DNA from 3 places in the Tissierella sp. QWL-11 genome. Region 1 is predicted to be linked to each of the others. Evidence: riboswitches for the same ligand, from Rfam matches in the RefSeq annotation. Region 1 holds a riboswitch; each other region holds the start of a gene.
The links. A riboswitch is a leader RNA that binds a small molecule or an ion and turns the genes downstream of it on or off. The one in region 1 is predicted to bind cobalamin.
Positions count from the first base shown of each region.

Region 2: another riboswitch for cobalamin. It lies ahead of AC4PG3_RS04655 (ABC transporter substrate-binding protein); the one in region 1 lies ahead of AC4PG3_RS01640 (S-layer homology domain-containing protein).
Region 3: another riboswitch for cobalamin. It lies ahead of AC4PG3_RS03670 (ABC transporter substrate-binding protein); the one in region 1 lies ahead of AC4PG3_RS01640 (S-layer homology domain-containing protein).

Region 1 covers NZ_CM178750.1:346,736-350,024, forward strand. The annotation lists gene AC4PG3_RS01635 (InlB B-repeat-containing protein) at 1-1,457, shown strand, start outside; cobalamin riboswitch at 1,657-1,832, shown strand; gene AC4PG3_RS01640 (S-layer homology domain-containing protein) at 1,973-3,289, shown strand, end outside.
Region 2 covers NZ_CM178750.1:981,607-984,895, reverse strand. The annotation lists gene AC4PG3_RS04660 (FecCD family ABC transporter permease) at 1-658, opposite strand, end outside; gene AC4PG3_RS04655 (ABC transporter substrate-binding protein) at 687-1,901, opposite strand; cobalamin riboswitch at 2,035-2,208, opposite strand; gene AC4PG3_RS04650 (H-type small acid-soluble spore protein) at 2,443-2,634, shown strand; gene AC4PG3_RS04645 (heme NO-binding domain-containing protein) at 2,876-3,289, shown strand, end outside.
Region 3 covers NZ_CM178750.1:753,552-756,840, forward strand. The annotation lists gene AC4PG3_RS03660 (DUF2806 domain-containing protein) at 1-473, shown strand, start outside; gene AC4PG3_RS03665 (hypothetical protein) at 466-798, shown strand; adenosylcobalamin (AdoCbl) riboswitch at 1,075-1,196, shown strand; gene AC4PG3_RS03670 (ABC transporter substrate-binding protein) at 1,239-2,819, shown strand; gene AC4PG3_RS03675 (ABC transporter permease) at 2,821-3,289, shown strand, end outside.

The sequences.
Region 1 (3,289 bases):
GGGGTATGGGTTATGTAGAGGAAATAATAGATAGTTATTCTTTAGGAAAAGTTGTAGCAACAGATAATGGTACAGCTCATGGAATAGCTCCAGATGCTGCTCTTGTAAAAAACACTTATTTTTATGGAGACTTAGTAGGGAGTAAAAAATATGGTATAACATCTTCAGAATATGGAGATGTGGAAAACTCTTATTATGGCTCAGATGATGAAGAAGTAACAGATCCTAATGAAAATTCAGAGATGAATTCTACTAAAGTAGGAGCTCCTATAAATTATACTGGAACTAAAAAGGTAAGTAGGGAGCAATTTGAAAATGGTGAAGTTGCATATTATTTAAATAATAATAAAGGAGTGCAAAGAGAAAAGCCTCTTTGGGGTGTTGACCCACATACAAAATTGCCACATTTTGGACAAAATTATTATGTGAAGATAGAAGTAAGTGATTTTGATGAAGAAAAAGGAAGTGTAAATCTTGTTGATGAGAGAAATGGAGAAAAAGTAGAGTTAAAATCAGGAGAAAGTACTTTTGTTAAAAAGGATAAAGATTATAAAGTAGATATAAAAATAAATGTTAAAGAAATTGATGAGGATGGAAAAGAATTAGGATATGATTTTGATCAAATAGAAATAATTTTAGGCAGTGGGGATAATGAAGAGGTAATTACTTTAGATGATGGAAAAACAATAACAGTTAACAAAGATGGAAAAACTGAAGTTGAGCAAGAACAAGATCTTTCCCACATAGACAAAGAAGAGAAACCAGAAGAACCAGAAGAGCCACAAGAACCAGAGGAACCAGAAGAACCAAGTGATGGAGAAGGTGAAGAACCAGGTGATGGAGAAGGTTCAGGCGGTGGCTCAGGAAGTGGCTCAGGTGACGGTTCAGGCTCAGGCCACGGAAAAGGCAAAGGAAATGGAACGGGCAAAGGAGAAGGCTCAGGTAAAGGAAGTGGAACTGGCATAGAAACTGGTGAATCTCAAGGTGATGATGCTGTTGAAGATATAATCAATGAAGATGATGAATCCGGAAATATCTCCAATAATGAATTAGAAGACAATGAAGTAGATGCGACAGAAAAGAAAGAAGAAGATGTTAAAGAAGAACAATTAGTAGCAACTAATATTGAAGATGTAGAAGAAGAGGATATACAAGATATAGTAGCAGCTGATATAGAAGAAGAAACAGAAGAAACTGAAAAAGAAGATACACAAGAAGAAGAAACAGATGAAGAAATAGAAGACATAGATGCTTCATTAAAAGAGCCTGAGGAAACTGAAGAAGAAACAGATGAAGTTGAAGAGGAACAAAAGATTTCATTTATAGAAAAAGTTACTGAAAAGGTAAAAGAAAATCCTATATTGGCAGCAATTGTTGCAGTAGCATTTATAGGTATAAATATACTAATTGCTTCTATTAGATTTATAGGAAAAAAAAGAAAAGATACAAATGAATAGGAATATTCAAGGCTATAAGCTAAGTTAAATGTTATTTGGTTTTCTAGTCTATTAAAAGAGATGATATTGAGAGATATTGTCTCTTTTTTTGTAGATGAAAAGTTTGAAAAAGATTTAATTGTAGCACTTGGTAATGTTTGATGAGTTTTTTATATTTATGAAAATAAACCTTGAAATATATTTAAAATTGTATATAATTGTTGATAGAATAGATTTACAATTTAATACTACATTATGCTTAAGAGATGGAATCAGGTGTAAATCCTGAACAAACCGGTTACTGTGATGCGGAGTAAACTTCAAATGCCACTTAAAGGGAAGGCGGAGGGAACTATGAAGCTAAGTCAGAATACATACTTAAACATTTTAGTATAGTTATTTTCCTGGATATAGAATAACTACTATAGAGTCGTTCAATTTCAACACAAACATTTAATTTACATAAGTAAATGACATCTATATTCCATGGAATATAGATGTTTTTTTGTGATTTTATTTAATAGAGGAGGAATTCGATGAAAAGGTTTAGAGGAGTAAGCATTTTATTATTAGTTGTTCTATTATTAATAACTGGAATGAACACTGAGTCTTTTGCTGTTGTTAGCGATGAAAGACTTAATGAGGTGGTGGAAAACACTGCTCAGTTTATGTACAAAGAGGTATCTAGTCCCCAAGTGGGCTCTATTGGTGGAGAATGGGCTGTTTTAGGATTAGCAAGATCTGGATACGAAATACCTAATGAGTATTATCATAAGTATTATTCCACAGTCGAGGATTATGTCAAATCATTAGATGGAGATTTACATGATAAGAAGTACACGGAATATTCCAGATTGATAGTGGCTTTGACTTCTATAGGTAAAGATCCTAGCAATGTAGATGGATATAATCTTCTTAAACCATTAGGAGATTATGATAAAACTATTTGGCAAGGATTAAATGGTCCTATCTGGGCATTGATAGCTTTAGATTCTGGAGATTATCCTATACCTGAAAATCCTGAAGCAGAGACTCAAGCGACTAGAGATATGTATATTAATAGAATTTTAGAGTGTCAATTATCAGATGGTGGATGGTCTTTGTTTGGTGGTACTGCATCAGCCAGCGTTAATGAAAAGTCTGATCCTGATATAACTGGAATGGCTTTGCAGGCTTTGGCAAAATATCAGGATATACCTGAAGTAAAGAAAGCTACTGAAGAAGCTCTTGAATGTATGTCTAAACAACAAGGGGAAGAGGGAGGATATTTTAGTTGGGGTTCTGAAAACTCTGAAAGTTGCGTACAAATTATAGTTGCCCTTGCTGAATTGGGAATTCATTTAGAAGATGAAAGATTTGTTAAAAATGGAAATACCCTTTTAGATAATTTACTTACTTATTATAGAGAGGGAAATGGTTTTTTACACACACATAATGGAACAGGCTCTAATCAAATGGCTAGTGAACAAGGGTTCTATGGTGTAGTGGCTGCTCAAAGGGCTAGAGATGGAAGAAACAGCCTATATCGTATGAGTGATGTCAAAGACATAGGAGAAGCTCCAATTAAGAAAACCATTAAGGGTTTAGAAAATAAGCACGAAGACATAAATATAATGCCTATAGCAAAACCAGGGACTACCTTTGAAGATATAACAGGCGTAAATGCTCATAAACATCAAGTTGCAATTGAATCTTTAGCTTCAAGACTTATTATAAATGGTAAGACTGAAGATAAATTTGAACCTAATGCGAATATGACTAGGGCAGAATTTGCCACTATAGTAGTTAGAGCTTTAGGTATTGAATCAAAAGGTGAAGATATATTTAAAGATGTAAATAGTTCGAATTGGTTT
Region 2 (3,289 bases), 630 kb from region 1:
CTAAGGGTTTAGATAAGAAAAAAGTAAAAATTATAGTAGGAGGTATTATCCACATGGATAGTTTTAACATGTCCCATGTAACAGCAGAAAAACTACCCTGGGACCAATTATGTAAACTTGCAATATCATTTTCAGATGCAAATGTAATCATAAAATTTGTTCCAGCTGATGCAATATAACCTATCATAATGCCTATGACAATAAGTACAGTTATACTATCTGCTGACTTAGCAAAAAACAATACTAGTAGCATAGCTAACATACTTCCTGCAAAGGAAACTAAAAATAATCTAAAGGGTCCTAAATCTATAAATGGTAATGTTGCTGATGTTAGTATAAAAAATCCAACAAATAATTTAGCTCCTGAAGATATACCTAATACAAAGGGCCCTACTATTGGGTTTTTAAAAAAAGTTTGGAGCAAAAATCCAGCTATGGACAATGCTCCTCCAAATAATACTGCACTTAATATTCTTGGTATTCTTATTTTAAATAATATATTTGATTCCATTGTAGAAAGTTCCCTATCATTAAATATAGTATCCATTAGATCTTTTAAATTCAATTCTACTGACCCTTTTCTAATATTGATACCTACAGATATAATAAGTAGTAAAATTAATACTAGAAAAATAATTGGTGTTCTAATTTTTTTCACTATATCTACTCCTAATCTTTTATATTATTTATTTCATTAAATAAAAATACTCTGTCTCTTCTATTTCTCCATGTGGAGTATAGAATATATCATAATATTCTTCTGTCATATCTGCTACTTTTTCTCCCACTTGCCAGAAGTTTCTCTTTAGACCCCAAACCCTTCCTTCTTGAAATACCTTTGTATCAGCTAGGTAATCTGCCGCTTGTAACATATCATCTAAACTTTGTATGCTATGTCCAGAAACACTGTCATATATTAATATGTCTGTTCCATCCATAGTTTTATAAAATTCTTCTGGTGTCATCCCTGTAGAGCCTCTTTCTTCAACACCTAAGTCTGCTGGATGATATGCTCCTCCTGCCATCTCCATATTTTTCACTTTATATCCTTGTACATGTGTAACTCTAAATGCTTGCTTTGAAGATGAAAAATAGGCCATAGTTACTTTTGGTTTCTCATCTGTACTCTCTTCAATCTTTTTAGCTACTGCGTCTATTCTAGCTAATTCTTCTTCAAAATATTCTTCCGCTTCTTCCTCTTTGTCTAGTAAAGCAGCTATAAATTTAGTCCACTCTAATCTTCCCCTTGGATCATCTTCAATATATGACCCCATGCTTAAATATTTTAATCCTAATTCATCAAACTTAGGAAATAATTTCTCTTCACTTGACTTAGATAATAAGTTTACACTTGGATTTATTGATTGCAACAATTCATAGTCTAAAGCACTACTTTTACCTACATACTTTGCATCTCCATTTTTTACTCTTTCAGCCATATCTTCTATTTTCCATTTTTCTTCTTCATAAGTTACTGCAACTATTCTATCTACTTCATCAATTGGTCTCAACCATGATGGATCTATAGTAGAGTATACTGCAAAAGTGTCTACTGGTTGTTGAATTACAGGTAGTTCTTCCTTCATCTCTGGGATTTCTTTTCCCTCTGGAACTATAAGTACTTTTCTATCAGACGCATCTGTTACAATTTTGTATCCATCTTCATAATAATCTACTGCAAAATGCTCTGCATATTTTAATTCTAATTTCCCTTCATGAACTAGGCCTGTATTTTCGTCAATGACCTTTTCACTTTCTCCACCATTAGACTCTTCTTCATTAACCACTTCATTTCCAGTTTCAATATCATCCTTTGATTCTTCTTTACATGCTACTAGAGATAATGATAAAATTAAGGCCATTATCATAATCCCTCTTATCTTCCAATTTTTCCTGTTCATATTTACTCTCCTTTTTATTAAAACTATTATAAAATTTAAATAGTGGAATAAAAAAAACTCCTTTCGGAGTTTAATTGTCAATGGCTACTTTTTATATAATATATAGTAACGACGACAAAATCTTCCCACCGAAAATCATGTGAAACATTAGTTAGGTATCCTGACTTACACTTCATCCTCCTTCTGCCTTCCCAGTTTTAACCAGTGGCTTATAGAACTTGTCCATGTTTACAGTAGCGGGGGCTGTATTGGCATTTAACCAATTTCCCTAATGTCTATAGTAGACTTCTAATGCTTAAATATTAAATTTTACATTGATAATCATATATTAAATGTATTATTATGTCAATAATTGAAATTTACCTCCCTAAAAGAAATCAAAATCTAAAATTAAAATATTACATATTATTCCTATAATGTAAAATTATTTATCTAAAATTATAATTACAAAACTTTTACCTTTATAGTCATTTTTTATATTGTATATATAATATTATTTTCCTAATACTAATTTAGAAGTAAAAAAATTAGGAGGAGACTAATGAAAGAATTTAAAGCACAGAAAATATTAAATGGAGATAAAAATCAGAAAGTAACTTATAAAAATCAATTAGTATGGTTAGAACATGTAGACGAACAAAAAGGTGAAGCTCTTGTTTCAGTAATGGATACAGGTGAAAAAATGACTGTTCCTATAAACGAATTAGAGTCAAAAGGATCTGGTCTTAGATAAAATTTATATCTATTTTGATTAGTAGTACAATATTTTTTTAATTACTTTTTATTAAAATAAATAGTGTTTGCCAATTTATTTAGGTGAATACTATTTATTTTTTATTTTAGTAATTTAATTATTACTAGTTGTTTTTAATTAATCATTTTTTAAAAGTATTTTATATATTCATTAAAATTTCCTACATTCTAACCGATTATTATATTATGAGATATTTATATAATTAGAGGAGTGAATTATCATGAAAGGTACTATTGTTTCAGCATGGGTCCAAACTTGTAGAGAAGTCTACGGAGAAAATATAACTAATGAATCACTAACGCACTTTAATATAGATAAAGATAGATTTTTTACACCTTCTGAAGATATTGAAGATAGAGTTGCCCTAGGGATTGTTGAGTATATTGCAGGTAAAGTAGGTAAAAGTTCTGATGATATATGGAAAACTATTGGAAATCACAATGTAATTACTTTTTCAAAAGTTTATCCTGCATTTTTCAGATACAAAAATCTATATTCTTTTCTTCAAGCAATGTACGATATACATGTAGTTGTTACTAAAAGAATACCTGGTGCTAAGCCACCTATTTTAGGAATAAAACCTGTAGATAAATATACAGCACATATGACCTATTCTTCATCAAGGGGAATGTTT
Region 3 (3,289 bases), 410 kb from region 1:
GTTATAAAGATGGTGAAATTGAAATTGATTCTTCTAATGTTGAAGAATTACTTAAGAGAACAGGAGAAAGATTCATTTTTCAAGAAATACAAAAACAACAAAATATAGAAACTGTAATAGGATATGCTTATTCTGAACTTGAAGAAGAGGAAGAAGTTTCAGAAGAGAGTGTTGATACAGATTGGATTTTAAGATTTATGAATTCTATAGAAGATATTAGTAATCAAGAAATGCAAGAATTATGGGGAAAAATACTAGCTGGAGAAGTTAGACAACCTACAACATATAGCCTTAGAACATTAGAAGCATTACGTAATATTTCTGCTGATGAGGCTAAAAGATTTGAAAGATTATGTGAATTTATTGTTACAATAAATAATGATATTTGCATTTATAACAACAATAAAATACTTAATAAATATAATATAACATTTATTAAGTATTTTATTATTAGAAGAATGTGGGTTGGTTAAATCAAATGGACTATCATTAAAAACAAAAGTAAATAGTGATATAGATTGTAAAATATATAATTCCGAAGTTTTAGGTATAATTAAGGGGAAAAACAAAGAATATAAAGATATTGATTTTGGTATTTATATGTTGTCTGAGACAGGAAATCAATTATATAAAACATTGAATATAAAAGCAAATGAGAATTATGTTATTGATATAATTAAATTAATTGATGAAACTCTGTCTAGAGAGGACTATATTATTAGTGCTCATAAAATTATTAGTATTGATTCAAAAGAAGGTATTAATTATTATGTGGAAAATATTTTAGAAAAATTTTAACTATCCTATATCCTACTACATAGGGTAAATCACAGGTTACATTCTATAGTACTAAAACAATACTAAAAACTTCTAAACACCAAATAGACACAGATAAATCAAATAATACAAATACTACAACCATTGAAAAATACAAATCTAGAATGAAAATATTCCTATAATCATTGAGTTTTAGATATAGGACTAGCAGGAGATATCATTCTGATGATAACTATCTTTGTTTTTAAATATGTTGCTCTTTATATCAATTCATTATATAATGGATTGAGAAAAATAAATAGACTAAAAAGGGGAAGTAAGGTGAAAATCCTTCACAGTGACGCTACAGTGATGTCGTAAGACTAAGTCTGAGTACCTATATATAACCAAACTCTTCCGATCCAGAGGAGTTGGTTTTATATTGTTTATTTATAATTCAAATACTATAATGGAGGAATTATATGCTAAACAATTTAAACAAGAGAGGTTTAAGAATTTTCTTAGTTTTTTCATTAATATTTTCTTTGGCATTGGTAGGATGCCAGAGTAATAATGAAGACATACAAGAAACTAACAGCGAAGAAGCAGTAGAGAAAGACGAGACAATTGTCTTAGGAGGTAAAAGACATTTAGCACCAGGAGAAGAGGATGGATATTATTGTAGTTCTATTTTATATGTTTGGGAACCACTTATAAGACAAGGAAAAAATGGAGAACCTGTACCATCTTTAGCGGAAGAATGGAAAATGTCAGATGATGGAAAGGAATGGACATTTAAACTAAGGGAAGGCGTAAAGTTTCATGATGGACAAGACTTTAATGCAGATGCTGTTATAGCTAACTTTGATAGAATGAGTATAGGAGTAAAGCCTTCTTCTTACTATCCACTAGATATAGACTCACACTATCCTGGATTAGTTTCTTATGAGAAAACTGGAGACTATGAGTTTAAGTTAGTCTTTGAAGAACCTAAACCAACACAACTATATAGAATGGTTAATTTTGGAAGTCCGATATATAGTCCAGAAAACTTTGATGAAGAAGGAAATTTCAATGGAATTGCAATTGGGACAGGCCCTTTTAAAATCACTGAAAACAAGAAAGACGACTTTGTAATGCTAGAAAGAAATGAAGAATATTGGGGAGAAAAGGCAAGAGCAAAATCCTTAAAAATAAGATCGATTCCAGATGTAGATACTAGGTATTCTGCTTTAAAAGCAGGAGAGATTCATGGAACATTGGACTTAGATTCATTAACACCTGCTTTAGCTGAAGAACTAAAGAAGGATGATAAATTTTCAGTAGTTACTACTGGCTCTACCATGATAAGATTTTTGGTTATTAATGGTGAAAAAGAACCATTTAATGATCTTAGATTAAAAGAAGCCATAAGCTTGGCTTTAAATCGTCAAGAGATAGTAGATGTAGTTTACTTTGGCTATGGATCTCCGACGACTAATATATTAAATTATTCAACTCCTTTTTATAAAGACTTTTCAGTTGAAGAGGATATGGAAAAAGCTAAAAAATTAGCAAAGGAAGTTCTTGGAGAAGAAAGACTAGAGACAGTTTATTATATAAATGGGAATGCTCCAACGCAAAAGACTGAAGCAGAATTAATAGCACCTTGGTTAGCCGAGATAGGTATAGATGTTAAGATACAGCCTATGGAATATTCAGTTATACGAGAAAAGTTAAAAGAAGGAGATTTTGGATTTGCAAGACTACAACAAGGTCTTTCAAATGGAGAACCATCTACAATATTTAGAAGATTTATGCTAGTTTCAGGTGATCATAATGGGAATTATAGCTTAGGCTATAACAATGAAGAAGTAAATAGTTTGATGACAAGAGCAGATCAAGAGTTAGATGTTGATAAATTAGAAGAAATATATAATGAGGTTCAAGAACTATCTACAACAACTTATCCAATATTCCCTTTATTTAATGATACTAATATTATGGGACATACAAATAAATTGACAAATTATAAAGCAGAAATGTATGGTTTAGAATTGCCTGAAATAGAATGGGCTAAGTAATATGAAAAAATATATTATGGAAAGAATTAAATCTCTTTTTATAGTATTAGCTGGAATAACAATAATTGCTTTTCTTCTGGGTTTAATAAGCCCAGGAGATCCAGCTGAATTATCATTGAGTAGAAGTGGAAACTTTAGCCCTACACCAAAGCAAATAGAAGAAAGGCGAGAAGACCTGGGATTAAATAAACCAGTGCATCTTCAATATCTTGATTGGGTAAAAGGTGTAATTAAAGGTGATTTAGGAAAGTCATATTCTAATAACGAATCCGTATCAGAAATGATTAAAAGAAAATTACCTGTGACTTTTAAGTTAGCTACATATTCCATAGCTATAACAAGTTTGTTAGGCATAAGCCTAGGTATTATATCGGCTATATATAAAGATACTGCTATAGATAGTTTAATTAAATTTATGACTAATATTATGCTAAGCCTTCCTTCGTTTTGGCTAGGGCTTTTATTTATTT